One region of the Pseudomonas saponiphila genome, then DNA from elsewhere that is predicted to be linked to it. Evidence: riboswitches for the same ligand, from Rfam matches in the RefSeq annotation. Region 1 holds a riboswitch; each other region holds the start of a gene.

Region 1 (6,924 bases):
TGCATCGCCTATTGCAAGCCGGGCGAAGAGAAACCCGAAGACAAGGCCCTGGGCCTGAAGAGCTTCACCGCCTATATCGACGCCTTCAGCGAGGGTTTCCTCGATGATGCGGTGGTCGATTACGCCACCGACCGCATGGGCGGCCAACTGACCATCAAGGCGCCCAACGCCAAGGTGCCGATGGTCAATGCCGACAGCCCGATCAACGAGCGCATCAACTACTACCTGCAAACCGAGATCAACCCGGGGTTGGCCAGCCATGGCGGCCAGGTCAGCCTGATCGACGTGGTGGACGACGGCATCGCCGTGCTGCAATTCGGCGGTGGTTGCCAGGGCTGCGGCCAGGCCGACGTGACCTTGAAGGAAGGCATCGAGCGCACCCTGCTCGAGCGCATCCCCGAGCTCAAGGGTGTACGTGATGTCACCGACCACACGCAGAAAGAAAACGCCTACTACTAAGGCGTTCACTGCGGCATGAAAAACGGCGCCCCGTGAGCGCCGTTTTTTTATGCCCGCAAACCAGCGCTCCGAAAAAAAGCCTCCGTAGGAGCCGGCTTGCCGGCGAAAGGGCTCTAGAGCCTTGCACCAGTTCCCAGATCGCCTTCGCTGGCAAGCCAGCTCCTACAAAGCCTCCAGCGCGCCAACGCAGTAACTCCAACCTCGTAGGAGCCGGCTTGCCGGCGAAAGGGCTCTAGAGCCTTGCACCAATTCCCAGATCGCCTTCGCTGGCAAGCCAGCTCCTACAAAGCCTCCAGCGCGCCAACACAGGAACTCCAACCTCGTAGGAGCCGGCTTGCCGGCGAAAGGGCTCTAGAGCCTTGTACCAATTCCCAGATCGCCTTCGCTGGCAAGCCAGCTCCTACAAAGCCTCCAGCGCGCCAACATAGGAACTCCAACCTCGTAGGAGCCGGCTCGCCGGCGAAAGGGCCCGCAAGCCTTGCATCAATGCCGAGATAAGGGGGTCAGGGGCGATAGAGGTGCGCGTGCCCGGCGCGGTACAGCGACGATTCGCTGAACGCGTCCGTGGCCAGTACCCGGCCTACCAGAATCAGCGCCGTGCGCCGGAAGCCCTTGGCCGCAACCTTCTTGGCAATGTCCGCCAGGGTGCCCAGCGCCCAGTCCTGATCCGGCCAGGTGGCCCGATGCACCACGGCAATCGGGCAGTCGGCGCCGTAATGGGGCAGCAGCTCGGCGACGATCTTTTCCAGGTGATTGACCCCCAGGTGGATCGCCATGGTGGCGCCGTGGGCCGCGAGGCTGGCGAACTCTTCGCCGGCGGGCATGGCGGTCTTGTCCGCATAGCGGGTCAGGATCACGCTCTGGGACACATCCGGCAGGGTCAATTCGGCCCCCAGCAGGGCGGCGCAGGCAGCGGTGGCGGTGACTCCGGGGACGATCTCGTAGGGAATGCCCAGCTCCCGCAGGCAGCGGATCTGTTCGCCGATGGCGCCATACAGGCTCGGGTCCCCGGAGTGCACCCGGGCCACATCCTGGCCTTGGGCATGGGCCTCGCGGATCGCCTCGATGATCTGTTCCAGGTGCAGTTCGGCACTGTTGATCACCCGGTCCGCACGGTGACCTTCGAGGACGGCCGCGGGCACCAGCGAGCCGGCGTAGATGATCACCGGGCAGCGATGGATCAGGCGCTGGCCCTTGACGGTGATCAGCTCCGGGTCGCCGGGGCCGGCACCGATGAAATAGACAGTCATGGCTGTGTCCTGTGAAAAAAAAGGCGGGAACAGGGCCGCAGATGAACGATGTTCATATTCGCGACGGGGAATTGTCGGCCAGTTTACCGGCTGGCGGCCAATGCGAGGGTGGCCTGGGCGTATTTCTGGCGGGGGATCAACAGCCGGGCCGGACCGGGGTGCAACTGTTCGGCCAGGGCCAGGGCGGCGCTTTCGGCAACGCCGTAGCAGCCGCTGCGTTCAAAGGCAATCTGCGAGCGGTGGCTCAGGCGCGAGGCGTATGGCGCCAGTTGACTGCTGCTGAAGCAGGTCAGCGGCAGGGCCAGTTGATCCGCCAGTTGCAGCAGGCCGGGCTCGTTGCGCTTCAGGTCGATGCTGGCCAGGGCCAGGAGTTGCCCGCTCTCCAGGCGGTGGGCTTGCAGTACCTGCTCAAGCAGGGCGCGCAGCGTGGTCACTGGGCAGCCCTTCCGGCAACCCAGGCCGACCACCAGGGCCGGCGCCGCGCGCATGTCGATCATGCCGGGTACAGGTCCGTGTTCTTGCGCCGGAACAGCCAGGCGCTGATCAGCCCCAGGGCCAGCCAGAAGGCGGCATTGGTCAACTGCGAGGCAATCTTGAACTGTGCTTCCAGCGCTTCTGGCGCCAGCATCGAGTGCACTTCAGGTTGGGGCGCGCCGATCACGTGGGGCACGGCGATAATCGCCACGCCCAGCAGTTTCAGCAGCCAATGGCCGGCGAACACGATCAGGGCAATGCCCACTGCGGTGGACGCGGCAGTCCCGATCCACCACACCTGGCGCTGCACCAGGTCGGCGGCTGCAGTGCCCGGCAATTCCGGCGGCAGGCCCAGAGTGGGCGCCAGGCAGAAGGTCGCATAGCCGGCGAGCCCCCAGAGCAGGCCTTGCGAGGCACGGCTGGGCGCGCGCAGGGTGTAGAGCCCGGCCAGCATCAGGGCGAAGCCGACCGCTACCACCAGATTGCCGCCGGTGGTGGACAGCGTGCGCTGCCAGCCGTCTTCCGGCTCCCAGGCTTCGGCATCGTGGCTGTGCGCGGCCATGGCGCCGGAGGCATGTTCATGGGCTTCGGCGGCCGGAGCCTGTTCATAGGTTTCCGCCTGCAGGATCAGCGGAGCGACCCACAAGCTTTGCAGCAGGGTCAGCAGCAGGGCCGCCAGCAGCCCGGTGAACCCTGCGGTTTGCGCAATACGCTTGATCATCTCGGCAAGTCTCAATGGCAAGGGAAGGCGGCGCTGTGACGGGTGTCGTGGGCGGCGTTGTGCACCGCTTCGATATGGGAGAAACCGGCGAAATACACCAGGCAGGCGCCCAGCAGCGACGCGCCGATGGCGGCCACCAGACGCTGGCTCAGGGTGGAGGTGCTGCTGGCGGAATGGCTGGTGCTGCTGATGATCGACATGGCGCTTCCCTTTGGAGTGTCGGCTGGGGAGGAGCGCAGCAAAACCCCGCGTGAGGAGCACGCAGGGTTTGCAACAGCGCCCGCCCACCGCGGGTTTGTTATGTAAGTGTTGCGGGCCGGTCTCCGGGCTCGCGAGGGGCAGGGCTGACGCCATGCCGCTAAGTGTCGCCTTCCCATGCCGGGGCACAGTGGATCTGACACTTCGCTCGCTTACCGTTGCGGGGGCAGCACCGGACTGGTCACGGCCTTTTAGTTAAGCACGTGATTCACCGGTTTCCCGTTTCACCCTGTGAAGGGCACCCGTAACAAGGCGCGTAGCAAATCATGGGCGGGGTGATGCCGTCAATTGCGCCAGGCGCTGCATTGCCGATTGACCGTCCCCCGCGCTCTGCGTAGCCTTGCGCGTTCGAGGTTCTTCGGCCAGCGGTCGAAGCTAAGAAGGGAACGCGGTCGATGCCGCGGCTGCCCCCGCAACTGTGATGGGTTGGATTGCTGCAAGGCCACTGCATGGGCGTCGACGACGCCGGCGGGAAGGCGCAGCAAGCGTCGGTCGCGTACCGGCAAGCCCTCAGCCAGGAGACCTGCCTCGATCGAAGATTCTCACTACAACCGGGCGGGGTGATCCGGTGGCGAAATCTCCGCGCGCCTTCGCGCTGCGGTTCTCGTCCCGTATGCCCGCCACCTTTGCCTAGGGGCATCCGATGAAAACACTGGCCAAACTTCCCGTCACCATCGTCACCGGCTTCCTTGGCTCGGGTAAGACCACCTTGCTGCGGCACATGCTGGACAACGCCCAGGGCCGGCGCATCGCGGTGATCGTCAACGAGTTCGGCGAGCTGGGCATCGATGGCGAAATCCTCAAACAATGCGCCATCGGCTGCACCGAGGAAGAGGCCAGCGGCCGGGTCTACGAGCTGGCCAACGGCTGCCTGTGCTGCACCGTGCAGGAAGAGTTCTTCCCGGTGATGCGTGAACTGGTGGCGCGCCGTGGCGATCTGGACCACATCCTCATCGAAACCTCCGGCCTGGCCCTGCCCAAGCCCCTGGTCCAGGCCTTCCAGTGGCCGGAAATCCGCAGTGCCTGCACCGTCGACGCGGTGATCACCGTGGTCGACAGCCCGGCCGTGGCCGCCGGCACCTTTGCCGCGTTCCCCGAGCAAGTAGACGCCCAGCGCAAGCTCGACCCCAACCTGGACCACGAATCGCCGCTGCACGAGCTGTTCGCCGACCAGCTGTCCAGCGCCGACCTGGTGATCCTCAACAAGACCGACCTGATCGATCCCGCAGACCTGGCCAAGGTGCGCCTGGAAGTGGCCGAGGAACTGCCGCCGGCGGTCAAGGTCATCGAAGCCAGCAGCGGCCGCCTGCCACTGGACGTGCTGCTGGGCCTGGGCGCCGGTTCCGAGGAACACATCGACAGCCGTCACAGCCACCACGACCATCACCACGACGGCGATGACGACCACGACGACCACGACCACGACGCCTTCGATTCCATCTCCATCGAACTGCCCCAGGCCGACGAAAGCCTGCTGCTGGACGCCCTGACCCAGCTGGTGGTCAAGCACGGCATCCTGCGGGTCAAGGGCTTTGCCGCGATCCCCAACAAGCCGATGCGCCTGCTGATCCAGGGCGTGGGCACCCGCTTCGACAAACACTTCGACCGCAAGTGGGGCGCCGATGAAGCCCGCACCACGCGCCTGGTGCTGATCGGCCAGGAACTGGACGCCGCCCAGCTCGAAGCGCAACTGCGCGCCGCGCTCAGCGTGTAAGCCATGCACCTGCTCAGGACCCAGCCCGGCGGTTTTGTCGCGGACGACAACATCGCCGACCTCGGACAAACCCCCGCCGAACTGGTGATCCTGTGCAGCGGCGACTCCAGCCTGGCGCTGCTGGCGGACGCCGCCGAGCAGTTGCCCGAGGACTACCCCAGCTTTCGCCTGGCCAATCCGATGCAGGTGCAGAACCATGCCTCGGTCGACCTGTATGTCGACCAGGTGCTGCGCCATGCCAAGGTGATCCTGATCTCCCTGCACGGCGGTATCGCCTACTGGCGCTACGGTGTCGAGCGGCTGGTGGAGCTGTCCCAGCGCGGCGTGCAGCTGATCCTGGTGCCGGGGGACGATCGCCCCGACCCCGAACTCAGCGACCTGAGCACTGTGCCTGCCATCGAGCGCGACCGCCTGTGGCAGTTCCTGCGCCAGGGCGGGCGCGACAATGCCTTGAATTTCTATCGCTGCCTGGCCAGCGGCCTGCTGGGGCGCGACTACCCTTGGAGCGAACCGCAGACTCTGCCACGCACGGCGATCTATCACCCGCAAAAAAGCCAGGCCGCCCTCAGCGACTGGCAGGGCGATTGGCAGCCTGGCCAAGCCGTGGCGGCGCTGCTGTTCTACCGCTCCCACCTGCAGGCGGCCAACACTGGTTTCATCGATCTGTTCTGCCAGCGCCTGCAAGCGGCGGGGCTCAACCCCTTGCCGATCGCCGTGGCCAGCCTCAAGGAAGCCGGCTGCCTGAGTCAGGTTGAAGACTGGCTGGATGAAACCGCGGCCGGGGTGATCCTCAACACCACCGGCTTTGCCCAATCCAGCCCCGAGGCCCCGCACCTGCGGCCGTTCCGGCGCAATATCCCGGTGATCCAGGCCATCTGCGCCCAGGACAACGAGCCGGGCTGGCGCGACAGCGAGCAGGGCCTGGGCCCGCGGGACCTGGCCATGCACATCGCCTTGCCGGAGCTGGACGGGCGCATCATCAGCCGGCCCATCAGCTTCAAGGACCTGGCCTGGCGCAGCGAGCGCAGCCAGTCGGACGTGGTGTGCTACCGCGGCCAGCCCGAGCGCATGGATTTTGTCGCCGAGCTGGCCCGGCGCTGGGTCGAACTGGGGCGCCTGGACAACGGCGACAAACGCATTGCCCTGGTGCTGGCCAACTACCCGACCCGGGACGGGCGCATCGGCAACGGCGTCGGCCTGGATACCCCGGCAGCGGCATTGAATATCCTCAAGGCCCTGCGCGCTGAAGGCTATCCGCTGCCGGCCGAGTTGCCCGCCAGCGGCAGCGAGCTGATCCGGCAGTTGCTGGGTGGGGTCAGCAACGACCTGGACAGCCTCGACCAGCGTCCGTGCCAGCAAAGCCTGGCCCTGGACGACTACGCGGCGATGTTCCAGGCGCTGCCGCCAGTCAATCGCGAGGCGGTGCTGCAACGCTGGGGCGCACCGCAGCAAGACCCGATGTTCCGCAACGGGCGGATGATGATCGCCGGCCTGCGCTTTGGCCTGACCTTCGTCGGCATCCAGCCGGCCCGGGGTTATCAGGTGGACCCCAGCGCGGTCTACCACGACCCGGACCTGGTGCCGCCCCATGGCTACCTGGCGTTCTACTTCTGGTTGCGCCAGACCTACGGCGCCCATGCGCTGATTCACGTCGGCAAGCACGGCAACCTGGAATGGCTGCCGGGCAAGGGCGTCGGCCTGTCGCAGAACTGCTGGCCGGACGCGCTACTGGGGCCGCTGCCGAACATCTATCCGTTCATCGTCAACGACCCGGGGGAGGGCGCCCAGGCCAAGCGCCGCACCCAGGCGGTGATCATCGACCATCTGATGCCGCCGCTGACCCGCGCCGAAACCTACGGCCCGCTGCGCAACCTGGAACTGCTGGCGGACGAATACTACGAAGCCCAACTGCTGGATCCACGGCGCGCGCGGGAGCTGCAGCGGGACATTCTGCAACTGGTGCGCGAAACCCATATCGACCGTGAGCTGCAACTGGAGGGTGCCCTCGACAGCGACGCCGATGCCGCCATCTGGCTGCCGCGGCTGGA
Region 2 (6,924 bases), 900 kb from region 1:
CCGCCGGCGAGCCGGCGCCCTCCACCATCACCACCTCATAAGCACCCCGCAGGCGCTCATGGGAAGCCAGCACCGCCTGCATGGCGATGGCCTTGTAGTCGTGATAGGCCACGGCATTCATGGTGGTCACGGCGCGACCGTGAATGATCACCTGAGAGCCGGTGTCGCTGTTGGGCTTGAGCAACACCGGGTTCATGTCGGTGTGGGGCGCCAGGTTGGCCGCCTGGGCCTGGACCGCCTGGGCCCGACCGATTTCGTCACCTTCGGCGGTCACCGCACTGTTGAGCGCCATGTTCTGCGGCTTGAACGGCACCACGCTGACGCCCTGGCGCAGCAGCCAGCGACACAGCGCGGTAACCAGGGTGCTCTTGCCGGCATCCGAGGTGGTGCCCTGCACCATCAGGGTGGTCATGGGTATTCCTTGCGATAGGCCTGCAGCGCCTGCTCCAGGCGTGTCCAATCGGCATCGTCGGCGGGCAGGCCGAAACGCAGGCTGCTGTTGTGAACGAACAGCCGCAGCAGAATGCCGCGCCGCGCCATGAATTGATAAAGCCGCTCGGCCTCGACGGTAATCAGCCATTGGAACAGTGCACAGCCACCCTGTGGCTTGAAGCCGAAGCCTTCCAGGATCTCACTCAGGCGCTGACTGGCCGCCTCGCTGCGCAGGCGCTGCCGCGCATGCCCCTCGACATCCCGCAGGCACGCCTGTCCCAGCACCCGGGTCGGTCCACTGACCGCCCAGGGCCCCACCTGCTCCGCCAGCAGCTTGAGCAGCCGGCGCTCGGCCAGGACAAACCCCAGGCGCACGCCGGCCAGGCCAAAGAACTTGCCAAACGAACGCAGGACAATCAGCCCCACCTGATGGGCATGGCGGGCCAGGCTCAGGTCCGGGGTGTTGTCCATGAAGGCTTCATCCACCACCAGCCAGCCGCCGCGTTGGGCCAGGCGCGCGTGCCAATCCAGCAGGCGTGCCGGAGTCAGGCTCAGGCCGGTGGGGTTGTTGGGGTTGACCACCACCAGCACATCGAGGCTGTCGAGAAAGAAATCCACTTCCTGCTCCAGCACCTCTCGCACCCGGTAGCCACTGCGGCGCCAGGCTTCGGCGTGCTCGGCATAACAGGGCGACAACACCCCGACCTTGCCCGCCCGCCGCAGTCGCGGCAGCAATTGGATCGCGGCCTGGGAACCGGCCACCGGCAATACCTCGTCGGCTCCGTAATAGGCACAGGCCGCCTGCTCCAGACCGTCATCGGTTTCCGGCAGGCGCGCCCAGGCCCGCAGGGGAATGGCCGGCACGGGAAACGGCCAGGGCGCCAATCCGCTGGACAGGTCCAGCCAGGCTTCTTCGGCAATCCCGTATTCCTGGGCCGCCTTGCGCAACTTTCCACCGTGCTCAAGCATAGAATTCAGCCCCCAGACACAGAATCAACAACCACAGCCAGACACCTCGCTGCACCAACTGCCAGCCACGATCAATGGAGTCGGCACTGGCCGGCTCGCCTTCGCCCAGAGGCGGACGCTGATGCAACTCACCGTGATAGATCGCCGCCCCGCCCAGCTCCACACCCAGGGCTCCCGCTCCGGCCGCCATGACCGGGCCGGCATTCGGGCTGTCCCAGGTCGGGCCCTGGCGGTGCCAGCACCGCAGCGCCAGACGGGTCTTGCCGAGCAAGGCGTAGGTCAGGGCCACCAGACGCGCAGGAATGTAATTGAGCAGGTCGTCGATCTTCGCCGCCGCCCAGCCGAAACGCTCGAAGCGCTCGTTACGGTAGCCCCACATCGCATCCAGAGTGTTGCTCAGGCGATAGAGCACCACCCCCGGCGCGCCGGCCACGGCAAACCAGAACAACGCGGCGAACACCGCGTCGCTGCCGTTCTCCAGCACCGATTCGGTAGCCGCACGGGCCACGGCGGTGGCGTCCAGTTCGCTGGTCTGGCGGCTCACCAGGAACCCCACCCGGCGCCGGGCTTCCTGCAGATCATCGCTGCGCAAGGCCCGGGCCACCGGCTCGACGTGCTCGCCGAGACTGCGCAGGCCCAGCGCGCAATACAGCGCCAGGATCTCCACCAGCCAACCGATGTAGGGCAGCCAGGACAGGGCGGTGGCCAACAGGGTCAGGGGCAGTACCGCCAGCACCCAGGCGCTGACGCCATGGCTGCGCCAGCCTCGGCCCGCAGCGTTGAAACGTTGCTCGATACGATCCGCCATGCGGCCGAAGGCCACCAGCGGATGCCAGCGCTTGGGCTCACCCAGCAGCGCATCCAGCGCCACCCCGGCGACACTCAGCAACGCCACGCTCATTGACTCACTCCCCAGTAATTTTCATACAGCAACTCACTCAATGGCCGGGGCTGCGCCCAGCCCTGCAGCGCCAGCATCGGCGCCGGATAGAACTCGGTAACCGGTCCCAGGCACAGCACGGCCAGGGGCTTGGCACCGGCGGGCAATCCCAGCAGGTCAGCCAGGGCCTGGGGCTCGAACAGCGATACCCAGCCCATGCCCAGGCCTTCGCTGCGCGCCGCCAGCCAGAGGTTCTGAATGGCACAGGACAGCGAGGCCAGGTCCATTTCCGGCAGGGTCCGCCGGCCGAAGACATGCCGCTCGCGGCCATCCATCAGGGCCGCCACCAGCACCTCGGCACAGTCATGAATGCCCTCGACCTTAAGCTGCATGAACTCATCGGAACGCTCGCCCAGCGCCTCGGCGGTGCGCACCCGCTCCTCCTCCACCAACTGCTGGATGCGCCCGCGCAACAGGCGATCGCTGATGCGGATAAAGCGCCAGGGCTGCATCAGCCCCACGCTGGGCGCCTGATGCGCCGCCTCCAGCAAACGGCGCAGCAACTCGGGCGCGACACTGCCACCGGCGAAATGCCGCATGTCCCGGCGTTCGGCGATGGCGCGATACACGGCCTCACGCTCCGCCGCAGAAAATCCCTGCTCACTCACCACTCACACTCCCTGCAGGAGCCGGAGCGAACAATGCCGCTACCGCTGCCGGATTGGATGGAAAGTAGAAGTGCACATAAGAAGCGGTCATGCGTCCATCGCGATACACCGCCTCCGCCCCGCGCCCACCGTTGGGACTGATGCCACGGGCAATCGGCTCAAGGGCGGTCGTGGTCAGGGAGTGATGGTAGGTATGACCACGCAAGCTGCCCTCCGGCAACTCCACGGCCTGCAAGGCCAGGGCCGCCAGACGCTTCTGCATCACCGCCGCGCCGGGCAGCAGCCCCAACAGCTCGGCACTCTGGCCTTCGACATCGGTCAGGGAGTCGAGCAGGTAAAGCATGCCGCCACACTCGGCGAGCAACGGCTTGCCCGCGCCATGGTGGGCACGAATCGCGTCGAGCATGGCGCGGTTCTGCGCCAGGGCCTGGTGATGCAACTCTGGGTAGCCACCGGGCAGGTACAGGCTGTCCGCCTCTGGCAACTGCGCGTCATGGATAGGGGAGAAGAAATGCAACTGCGCGCCCATGGCCCGCAACAGATCGAGGCTGGCACCGTAAGTAAAGGCAAACGCCTCGTCACGGGCCACGGCGATGCGCACCCCCTCCAGCAAAGGCGCGCAAGCCACTGGCGTTGGCGCGGCGAAACTCACCGCAGGCGGCAGCTCCACCTGACAGCTGCTGGCCAGCGCCTCGGCGGCGGCATCCAGGCGCAGGTCGAGATCGTTCAGTTCACGGGCCTGCACCAGCCCCAGGTGGCGGCTGGGCAGTTCGATATCGGTTTCCCGGGACAGGGCGCCGTACCAGCGCAAGCCCTCGGTGAGGCTGCCTTCGAGCAACTGCGCGTGGCGCAAGGTGCCGACCCGGTTGGCCAGCACCCCGGCAAACGGCAGGTCCGGCTGATAACGGGCCAAGCCCAGGGCCAGCGCCCCGAAGGTCTGGGCCATGGCGGTACCATCGATCACACCAAGTACCGGCACCCCGAAATGCCGTGCCAGATCGGCACTGGAGGGCGTGCCGTCGAACAGCCCCATGACCCCTTCGATCAGGATCAGGTCGGCGTCAGCCGCGGCTTCCCAGAGCAAGCGCCGGCTTTCCTGCTCGCCCACCATCCACATGTCCAGCTGGTACACCGGAGCGCCGCTGGCACGTTCGAGAATCATCGGGTCGAGAAAGTCCGGGCCGCATTTGAACACCCGTACCTTGCGCCCCTGATTGCGGTGCAGGCGAGCTAGGGCGGCGGTCACGGTGGTCTTGCCCTGGCCGGAAGCCGGTGCGGCGATCAATACCGCCGGGCAATGACGAACATCGGTCATGAAGTCACACTCACAGCTCAACACCTTTCTGCGCCTTGATGCCGGCCTGGAAGGCATGCTTGACCATGCCCATTTCGGTGACGGTATCCGCCAGTTCGATCAGTTCCGGCTTGGCCCCGCGGCCGGTCACCACCACATGCTGCATGGGCGGACGGGCTTGCAAGTCGCTGAGCACCTGGTCCAGATCCAGGTAGCCGTGCTTGAGGGCGATGTTCAGCTCGTCGAGCACCACCAGACCGATGCCCGGGTCGCTCAGCAGTTCCTTGGATACCGCCCAGGCAGCTTCGGCCGCGGCGATATCGCGCTGGCGGTCCTGGGTTTCCCAGGTAAAGCCCTCGCCCATCACATGAAAACGCACCTGCGGCGCAAAACGCCGGAAGAACAGCTCTTCGCCAGTGCTGTTACGGCCCTTGATGAACTGCACCACGCCGCACTGCATGCCATGGCCCATGGACCGCGCCAGCATGCCGAAAGCCGAACTGCTCTTGCCCTTGCCATTGCCGGTCAGCACCAGCAACAGGCCACATTCGTTGGGCGAGTTGGCGATGCGCTCATCGATCACGGCTTTCTTGCGCAACATGCGCGCCACATGGCGCTCGTCACGATCGGGGGATTCACTCATGGGGCAGCTCTCCGTTGGGGCTGGGGAACGGCGGGCAGGAAAAGGAATAGACGGCGCAAGCCTGGCATCGCCCACCGTGATGCCGTTGGATGGATCAGGCCGGTCTCCGGGCTCATGAGGGGCATTGCTGCCTGACTGCGCGCCTTCCCATGTCGTGGACACAGTGGCATTTGGCGCAGCCTTGACTCATCTACCGTTGCGGGGGCAGCGCCGGAATCGTCGCCATGTCCATCGCTGGAACAGGCCCTGACCGGCTTCCCTGTTTCACTCTGTCGACCAGCGGCCACAGAGCACCTGAAACAAGTCGCGAAGGTTAGAGGGTTGGGGGTGGAGCGTCAATTAAAGCCAGCCGTCGCACAACACACAAAACTGCACCGCATCAACAAACTGGCGCCAATCTTGTGCCACACTCAGCACATTGATATCAAATAGCCATAACTCACCCCAACCGCCAGACAACAACAAGGACGGACCCCGATGCAAGGCATGATCATCAGCAATCCAAAGCTGGAATTCCTGCGCCCGATGCTGGAACGCTGGTTTGATTGCATTGACCGCTACAACGCCATTCGCGGCGATAGCGAAACCCCTTACTGGTTCGACGAGCAGGCCAACCTGGGATTGCTTTCCGCCGCCGCCTGGATGGCGGAGATGGTCAGCCTCGAACGCAGCCCCAGCAAAAAGCAGCAGGAAGAAGGCGCCCGCAACGCCCGCACCGATCTGTACCTGGCCACCCGGGAAGAACGCGCCTACATTCAGGCCACCCAGCGCTGGCCCCAGGTCAATTGCGGATTTCGGAGCACCGTGACCGGCCGTTTCGGTTGATCGTGACCGGTCATTTCGCTAACGCGTGACCGCTCATTTCGGTAGCAACGTGACCGATTTTCCGCCTGTTCCGAAACAGGTGGTCACGGCTTACCGAAATCGCCGGTCACGACTTAGCGAAAGCCTTCCCCTTCGTTGCGCATGACCTGATGCGCCGCCATCCTCGACCGATTTCGGGAGAGGAAGATGGCGGCGCCGCGAGTAGCCATGCGAAACATCAAAGAATGTCTGCGCCTCAAGTTTGAGGCCGGCTTGTCCCACGAGAAGATTGCCCGTGCCTTGCAGCTGTCCAAGGGCGTGGTTAGCAAGTACATCGCGGCGGCGCGGGTGGCCGGGCTGGACTGGCCGGCGCTGGTGGCCATGGACGAGGCCGCGCTGGCGGCCGCCTTGTTTGCACCGACGTCGACGAACAAGCCGCGCGGTGAGCGAGTGCTGCCCGATGTGCTGAGCATCCACCGCGAGTTGCGACGCAAGGGCGTGACCTTGCAGCTGCTGTGGGAGGAATATCTCGCCGCGCATGCGGGCCAGCCGACCTACCGCTACACCCAGTTCGTCGAGCACTACCGGCGCTACGCCCAGACGCTCAAACGTTCGATGCGTCAGCTGCACCGTGCGGGCGAGAAGCTATTCATCGACTATGCCGGGCCGACGCTGCCGGTGGTCGACCCGGCCACCGGCGAAGTGCGCCGGGCGCACATCTTCGTCGCCGCCCTGGGCGCCTCGAATTACACCTATGCCTGCGCGACGCCAGGCGAAACCCAGGTGGACTGGCTGACCTCGCTGGGCCAGGCTCTGACCTACTTTGGCGGCGTGCCGGAAATGGTTGTGCCGGACAATCCGCGCGCCCTGGTCGCCCAGCCGGATCGCTACGAGCCGGGCCTGAACCGGGCCACGCTGGAGTGCGCGCGTCATTACCAGACGGTGATCCTGCCGGCACGGCCACGCAAGCCTCAGGACAAGGCCAAGGCCGAGGTGGCGGTGCAGGTGGTCGAGCGCTGGATCATGGCGCGGCTGCGCCATCGGCAGTTCTTCAGCCTGCATGCGCTTAACCAGGCCATCGCCGAGCTGCTGGAGGATCTGAATCGGCGCCCGTTCAAGCGGCTCGATGGCTGCCGGCGCGACTGGTTCGAGCGCCTGGATCGCCCGGCCTTGCGAGCGCTGCCGGTGCATCCCTACGAGGTCGCCACCTTCAAGCGCTGCAAGGTCAGCATCG
Region 3 (6,924 bases), 1.5 Mb from region 1:
CTGCTGAAGCTGCTGCAAGGCAGCCCTCGCGAGTTGAACAACCTCTCCACCGACCCCGAGCGCCTGGCTCATCGGCTGCGCTGGGCCCAGCGCACCTTCGCCAATCAGGTGGAACGGGCCGATGCCGACTACCTGTTCGTGCTGGAGGACGACGATCTGCAAGTGATCGGCGTCTGCGCTGTGAGCGGCGCCATCGGCCTGCGCGAGCCCAGCTACCACTACCGGCTGGGCATCAGCCGCGGCCGCGCCCCGGAACTGGGCATCGACAGAGAGATTCCGACCCTGTTCCTGTGCAACGAGATGACCGGGCAATCCCTGCTCTGCTCGCTGTACCTGCGCCACGACCAGCGCCAGGGCTACGCCGGGCGCCTGCTGTCCACCGCGCGCCTGCTGTTCGTCGCCGAGTACCCGCAGCTGTTCGGCGACAAACTGGTGGCCGAGTTGCGGGGCCAGCTCGACAGCCAGGGCCGTTCGCCGTTCTGGGACAGCCTGGGGCGGCACTTCTTCAAGATGGACTTCCAGCAGGCCAATCGCCTGTCCAGCCAGGGCAGCAAGTCCTTCATCAGCGAACTCATGCCGCGCCAGCCGCTGTACACCTGCCTGCTCAGCCCCGACGCCCAGGCCGCCATCGGCCAGGCCCACCACAGCACCGAACAGGCGGTGAGCATCCTGCGGGGCGAAGGTTTCAACCATCAGGGCTGCATCGACATCTTCGACGGCGGGCCGCTGATCGAGGCCGAGGTGACGAAGATCCGCAGCGTGCGTGAAAGCCAGACCCTGCCCCTGTTGGTGGGCACTCCGGACGCGCAGGCGCCGGTGTGGCTGATTCACAACCGGCGCCTGGAGAGCTGCCGCATCACCGCCGCTCCCGGGCGCCTGGTATCCGGCTGCCTGCTGGTGGACCGCCTGACCGCCAAGCGCCTGCAACTGCAGCCCGGTGACACAGTCAGAGCAGTGCAAGCGGCAAGCGGCAAGCGGCAAGCTTCAAGCTGCAAGCAACAGCTTTTAGCTTGCCGCTTGAAACTTGGAGCTTGGAGCTCGCAGCTTCGCTGCGTAACATGCTGCCCAGCTTCAGGTGCCTCATGCCGCCGTGCATGAGGTGAAACGGGAAACCGGTGCGCCCCTTCAGGGCTAGTCCGGTGCTGCCCCCGCAACGGTAAGCGAGTGCTGCATTCAACAGGCCACTGTACCCAAGGTATGGGAAGGCGAATGCCGCCAGACTCGCAAGCCCGGAGACCGGCCTGGAACTTCTGTTTGGCAATCCTGCGGTGGGCGGGCATGGGCCGGTAAGGTCGCGCGCCCGTGGCCGATACCTTCTCCTGCGTGCTTCCCGAAGACACTTTCGAGAAGACCAAGAATGACAACGATCGAAACCTTCCCTGCATGCGCCTGGCGTGCACCTCGCCGCGGCATGAGCGGCGCCCTGCTCGGCTGCCTGTTCAGCCCCCTGCTGCTGGCGGACGACGCGCCACTGGAACTGCAGCCGCAATCGATTTTTGCCCCTTCGGTGGAGTCCACCGCCGTGGCCGAAATGGCCCGCTACGGCAGCAAGCTGGAGATCATCGATCGCCAGCAGATCGAACGCGCCGGCCCCAGCAGCGACATCACCCGGGTCCTGCAGATGTATGTGCCGGGCCTGTACGTAGCACCGAAAAACGGCCCCTTCGACTACGGCACCTATTCCCTGCTGGGGGGGCGCAACGACGACACCCTGATCCTGCTGGACGGCGTGCGCCTGAACAACCGGCTGTACGGCGGCCTGTACCTGGACACCCTGCCGGCCAACGCCATCGAGCGCATCGAGGTGCTCAAGGGCGGCCAGAGCCTGCTGTTCGGCACCCAGGCAGTGTCCGGGGTGATCAACATCGTCACCCGCAACCCGCAGACCCGCGACGTCTCCGGCGAGGCCAACCTGGGCCTGGACAGCTTCATGGGCACCAGCGGCGATGCCCGCGCCGAACGCATCGTCAGCAACGGCCTGGGCGACCTGGGCCTCTTGGCCTATGTCAGCCACAACCGCTCCGACGGTTACCAGCCGTTTCGCAACAGCGCCTACAACGCCAACACCCGGGACAGGAAACGCAGCTATGAAGTGACCACCTTCGGCGCCAAGGCGATCCAGGGCTTTGCCGACGACTCGCGGCTGGAGCTGTTCTACCAGTACAGCGACGCCAACTTGGATTTCGCCCGCCCGCTGAACAACAAGAAGACCACCAACGAGCGCATCCAGCAGATCGCCACCGCGACCTTCGAACAGCGCCTGAGCGAAGGTTTCAGCTACTTCGTCAAAGGCCATGTCAACGACTGGGACACCCGCTATACCCGCATCAACACCACCGAGGGCGGGGGCAGCAAAGTGATCAACCACAACGACTACTGGGGCTTCACCGACTGGGGCCTGCAGGCCGAGGGCAAGGCCGAACTGGACGGCGGCCACGTGCTGCTGTTCGGCAGCGACAACCAGTGGTTCAAGGGCCAGGACGACGTGCTCAAGATCGACGACAACAGCGCCCAGGCCAATGCCCTCTACGCTCAGTTGCGCCCGGTAGTGGCAGCCCTGCCCGACTGGCACCCGAGCATCGGCGTGCGTCACGAGAAGATCAGCGGCGGCGAAAGCGCCACGGTGGGCATGCTCACCTCGCTGTATGACCTCTCGCCCCACTGGCAACTGCGCGGCCAGTTCGGCAGTGCCTTCAAGCTGCCCAATGCCGAGCAACTGTTCGCCAACGAGGACGATGAACGAGGCAACCGCCACCTCAAGCCGGAAAAGAGCCTGAATGCCGAGCTGGGCCTGGACTACCAGGGCAGCCTGCTGGCCGGCGACTTCAACGCCAGCGGCACGCTGTTCCAGCGCAAGATCGACGACCTGATCGCCCTCGACGGCATCGACTGGGTCAATGGCCAGGGACGGATCAAGGTACGCGGCATCGAGATCGACGGGCGCTGGCAGTTCAGCCCGCAGTGGACCCTCTCGGCGGACCTGACCCGCAACCTGGTGGAGTCGCGCAACGGCGTGACCCTGAGCAATATCCCCGGCTTCTTCGCCCGCTCGCGGCTGGGCTTCGAAGCCCCCGACCAGATGTGGGGCGTGGGCGGGGCAATCCGCTACATCGGCCAGATCGACAGCCCGAAAAAGATCGACTACGGCCACTATTCGGTGGTCGACGCCGATGCCTATCGCTACCTCGACACGGCCCGGCAGCATCGCCTGAGCCTGCTGCTGGAAAACCTCTTCGACCGCGACTACAGCACCAGCATCGCCAGCAACACCCCACGGGTGGATAACCTGGGGCGCCCCTTCACCACCGAGGTGCGCTACACCTACCGCTTCTGAGGACGAGTGCCATGCACAAGGATTATCAACGGGTGCTGTTCGTCGGCCCCGGCCTGAACAGCGGAGCCCTGGGCGAGGCGTTTCGCCGCGAGCTTCATCAACTGCGAGGCAACGACGCCAGCACCCGGGTGATCGACACCCTGGACGGCTTCGACAGCCTCTGGGCCGCCTTCGACGAACCCTTGCCCGAGAACGGCGCGGCGCTGCTGGTGGTGGACCTGGAGCCCAGCTCCGACGGCGCCTACCTGGATTGGCTGCGCGACGAGCTGGGACGCCTGGCCCGCGCCCACCCGCAAGCGCCGCAACCGTGGGTCACCGCCCAGGCCTTGGGCCGCCGCGGGCTGGACGCGGCCCAGGCCTGCGCCAGCATTGGCCAGCGCGAACGCCACCTGCCCTGCGACAAGGTCAACGCGGTGGCCAGCGACCCGGACTGGTCACGGGTGCCGCCCCATGCCCGCCAGGTGTTCCTGTGCACCGGCCCGCGCTGCGTGCGACGCGGCGCCCTGGCGCTGTGGAAGACCCTGCGCCGCGAACTGCTGCGCCTGGAGCACCTGGAAACACCCGGCGGCGTGCTGCTGACCCGCACCGCCTGCCAATTCCCCTGCAACCTGGGACCGCTACTCACCGTGCACCCGGATGGCTGCTGGTATCGAGTACGCGATGACGGCGAAGTGCTGCGCCTGGTGCAGCAGCACCTGGTCCAGGGCGAACCGGTGGCGCAACTGCAGATTCCCACGCCCTATGGAGGGCCGGCGCATGCCTAGCAGACTGCTCGGCCTGCTGCTGTGGCTGGCGGCCCTGCCGGCCCTGGCGCAGCACTATGAAAACTGCGGCAAGCGCTGGGAAATTGCCGGACCGCCACAGCGCATCGTCGCCCTCAACCAGCACAGCGCCGACCTGCTGCTGGCCCTGGGCGCCGGGCCAGCGATGATCGGCGTGGCCTACCTGGACGACGATGCCGGGGCCGACGGGCACTACCACGGTGTACCGGTGATCGCCCGGCAGTATCCCTCGGCGGAAGTGCTCTACAGCCTCAAGCCCGATCTGGTGGTGGGCGGCTTTGCCTCAGCGTTCCCGGAAAACTTCAGCTCCCGACGACACCTGAGCGCCATAGGCGTAGGCAGCTACCTGCTGGAGTCGGCCTGCGCCGGGCACAGCGAAGACTACTTCGGGCATATCCGTCGCGACCTGCTGACCCTGGGCCGCCTGTTGCAGCAGGAGACCCGGGCCGCGCAACTGATCGCCGAGCAACAGGCCAACCTCGACGCGGCAGCGGCCCTGTACCAGGGACGCAACCGGCCTGCGGTGTTCTACCTCGACAGCGAGGTCAACGGCCTGGCCAGCCAGGGTCGCCGCGGTTTTGTCGGCGTGCTGCTGCAGGCCGCCGGAGCGCGCAACAGCATGGCCTCTGTCGATCACCCGCAGCTGCGGGTGAATAGCGAGACGCTGCTGATCAACGACCCGGACGTGCTGCTGTTGGCCGATGCCCTGTGGTCACCGGCCTCGCGCAAGCGCCAGTTGCTGGGCAGCGATCCCGTGCTGTCGCGGCTGCGGGCGGTGCGCGAGCAGCGCCTGATCGAGATTCCCTTCAGCCAACTGGTGCCGGGCATCGCCAGCGCCCGCAGCGCCCTGGAACTGGCCCGGCGCCTGCACCCCGCCCTGTAGGAGCCGGCTTGCCGGCGAAGCGAGCGCCGCCAATCCCGCGCCTCGCTCCGAAGCCTTCGCGGGCGAGCCCGCTCCTACAGACCGCACCCGATGTAGGAGCCGGCTTGCCGGCGAAGCGAGCGCCGCCAGTCCCGCGCCACGCCCGAAGCTTTCGCGGGCGAGCCCGCTCCTACAGACCGCACCCGATGTAGGAGCCGGCTTGCAGGCGAAGCGAGCGCCGCCAGTCCCGCGCCACGCCCGAAGCCTTCGCGGGCGAGCCCGCTCCTACAGACCGCACCCGATGTAGGAGCCGGCTTGCCGGCGAAGCGAGCGCCGCCAGTCCTGCGCCGCGCCCGAAGCCTTCGCGGCGAGCCCGCTCCTACGGGGAGCCGGTGTTACAGAGGATTCAACACCTTGCGCGAAGGCAGCTGCGGCGGATGACAGGTGACGTTGTTACGACCGCCACTCTTGGCCACATACAAGGCCTGATCGGCATCGTTGAGCCAGTCCATGGCCTCGTCATGCCCGAGACTGAAGGCCGCCAGACCAATGCTCAGGCTGACCTGCAACGCCGGGTTCTGCTCATGACCCAGGGCCGCAAAGCGCCCACGCAGGGCCTCCATCAAATCCGCGGCATGGGCCAGCGGCACGTCCGGCAGTATCACGCAGAATTCGTCGCCGCCATAACGCCCGGCCTGGTCGCTGGCCCGCAGGTTCTGCCGCAGAAGCTTGCTCAACTGGCGCAGCACCCCATCACCGGCCACATGGCCGTAGGTGTCGTTGATGGCCTTGAAGTGATCGATGTCGATCAGGGCGATGGCGCCGCCGCGGCCCTGGCGCTTGCAGCGCTGGAACTCGACCTCCAGCTGGTCCTTCCAGGCCCCGTGATTGAGTAGCCCGGTCAGGCTGTCGGTGCGACTGCGGGCCAGCAGCTCGCGCTTGTGCTGCCCCAGGGTGGCCGCCTGGCGGTAGCAGATGTAGCCCAGGGTCATGGGGTACAGGGTCAGCATCGGCAGACAGGCGTACAGCTGCAGCGGCGTGGTCTGGGGGATGAACGACGGGCCGAACAGCCACAGGCCCAGGCCAATGCCCAGGGCCTGGGCCAGACTGCCGGCGAGAAAGAAGCGCACCCCGCCCAGGGCGATGTTGTTCATCGCCATCATCCCCAGGGTGGTGGCCAGCGGCAGCGGATTGAAGTGCATGGCCGCCACCCAGAAACCGCCCGCCAGCGAGTCCACCAGCAAGTTGCGGTGCTCGGCGCGAAACGGCACCCGTGCCCAGCGCGCCCACTGATAGGCCAGGTGCGGCCAGACAAAGGCGTTGAACAGCATCAGCCCCCAGACCCAGGGCGCCGGTTGCAGCGGCCACATCCCGGCAGCCACGCACAGCAAGCCCAGGCCCAAGCCGAGAATCCGCGATTTATACAGCCTCCTGGCCAATGACAGTCCCTTTCCTCTGGTGTACTGCGCAGGGGCCAAGTTGCCTCCGTCCAGCGATGGGAAAGATGCCGCGAGCGGTAGCGGGGGGATCGACCGTTGCAAGTCTAGCCACACAGTTCCAAAACGCCATCAGCGCGCGCAGCCTGCCCGCTCCGCTCGGGCCCGCCGTGCGGGAATCTGCCCGTCGGCCCCAAGAGGCGCTGCAAGCCAGCGCCCCCATGCATTCGTTTGCAGAATGAAGTTCAGAGGAAACTTCGTTTGTCAGCCTCGGCACCGGCCAGCAGAATCGAGGCCGATCCGTACCTCTCTCGCTTCGCCATCCACTGCCACGGGAAACCTGTCCATGAGCAACCAGCGCTTCGTCAGTCCTGACCTGATCCGCCAGGGATTTTCCCGGGCGATGTCGGATATGTACCGCGAGGAGGTGCCCCTCTACGGCGCCCTGATGGAACTGGTGGCCCAGGTCAATGCCCGGGTGCTGGAGCAGCAACCGGCGATTGCCCGGCA

Evidence for each region. A riboswitch is a leader RNA that binds a small molecule or an ion and turns the genes downstream of it on or off. The one in region 1 is predicted to bind cobalamin.
Region 2: it holds a riboswitch for cobalamin, as region 1 does, so the genes downstream of both, cobO (cob(I)yrinic acid a,c-diamide adenosyltransferase) here and cobW (cobalamin biosynthesis protein CobW) in region 1, are expected to answer to the same signal.
Region 3: it holds a riboswitch for cobalamin, as region 1 does, so the genes downstream of both, BLV47_RS18570 (TonB-dependent receptor plug domain-containing protein) here and cobW (cobalamin biosynthesis protein CobW) in region 1, are expected to answer to the same signal.

Annotation. Positions count from the first base shown of each region.
Region 1 covers NZ_FNTJ01000001.1:2,504,824-2,511,747, forward strand. Annotated here, with positions in the region: gene nfuA (Fe-S biogenesis protein NfuA) at 1-459, shown strand, start outside; gene cobM (precorrin-4 C(11)-methyltransferase) at 963-1,709, opposite strand; gene BLV47_RS11850 (cobalamin biosynthesis protein) at 1,793-2,206, opposite strand; gene BLV47_RS11855 (CbtA family protein) at 2,203-2,904, opposite strand; gene BLV47_RS11860 (CbtB domain-containing protein) at 2,916-3,104, opposite strand; cobalamin riboswitch at 3,202-3,423, opposite strand; cobalamin riboswitch at 3,497-3,707, shown strand; gene cobW (cobalamin biosynthesis protein CobW) at 3,806-4,876, shown strand; gene cobN (cobaltochelatase subunit CobN) at 4,880-6,924, shown strand, end outside.
Region 2 covers NZ_FNTJ01000001.1:1,608,305-1,615,228, reverse strand. Annotated here, with positions in the region: gene BLV47_RS07745 (cobyric acid synthase) at 1-412, opposite strand, end outside; gene cobD (threonine-phosphate decarboxylase CobD) at 409-1,401, opposite strand; gene cbiB (adenosylcobinamide-phosphate synthase CbiB) at 1,394-2,302, opposite strand; gene bluB (5,6-dimethylbenzimidazole synthase) at 2,299-2,949, opposite strand; gene BLV47_RS07725 (cobyrinic acid a,c-diamide synthase CobB) at 2,942-4,264, opposite strand; gene cobO (cob(I)yrinic acid a,c-diamide adenosyltransferase) at 4,275-4,886, opposite strand; cobalamin riboswitch at 4,967-5,199, opposite strand; partial or broken gene BLV47_RS07715 (hypothetical protein) at 5,364-5,672, shown strand; gene istA (IS21 family transposase) at 5,898-6,924, shown strand, end outside.
Region 3 covers NZ_FNTJ01000001.1:3,995,080-4,002,003, forward strand. Annotated here, with positions in the region: gene BLV47_RS18565 (arginine N-succinyltransferase) at 1-1,098, shown strand, start outside; cobalamin riboswitch at 1,057-1,259, shown strand; gene BLV47_RS18570 (TonB-dependent receptor plug domain-containing protein) at 1,412-3,334, shown strand; gene BLV47_RS18575 ((2Fe-2S) ferredoxin domain-containing protein) at 3,346-4,098, shown strand; gene BLV47_RS18580 (ABC transporter substrate-binding protein) at 4,091-4,999, shown strand; gene BLV47_RS18585 (diguanylate cyclase) at 5,374-6,456, opposite strand; gene hglS (2-oxoadipate dioxygenase/decarboxylase HglS) at 6,761-6,924, shown strand, end outside.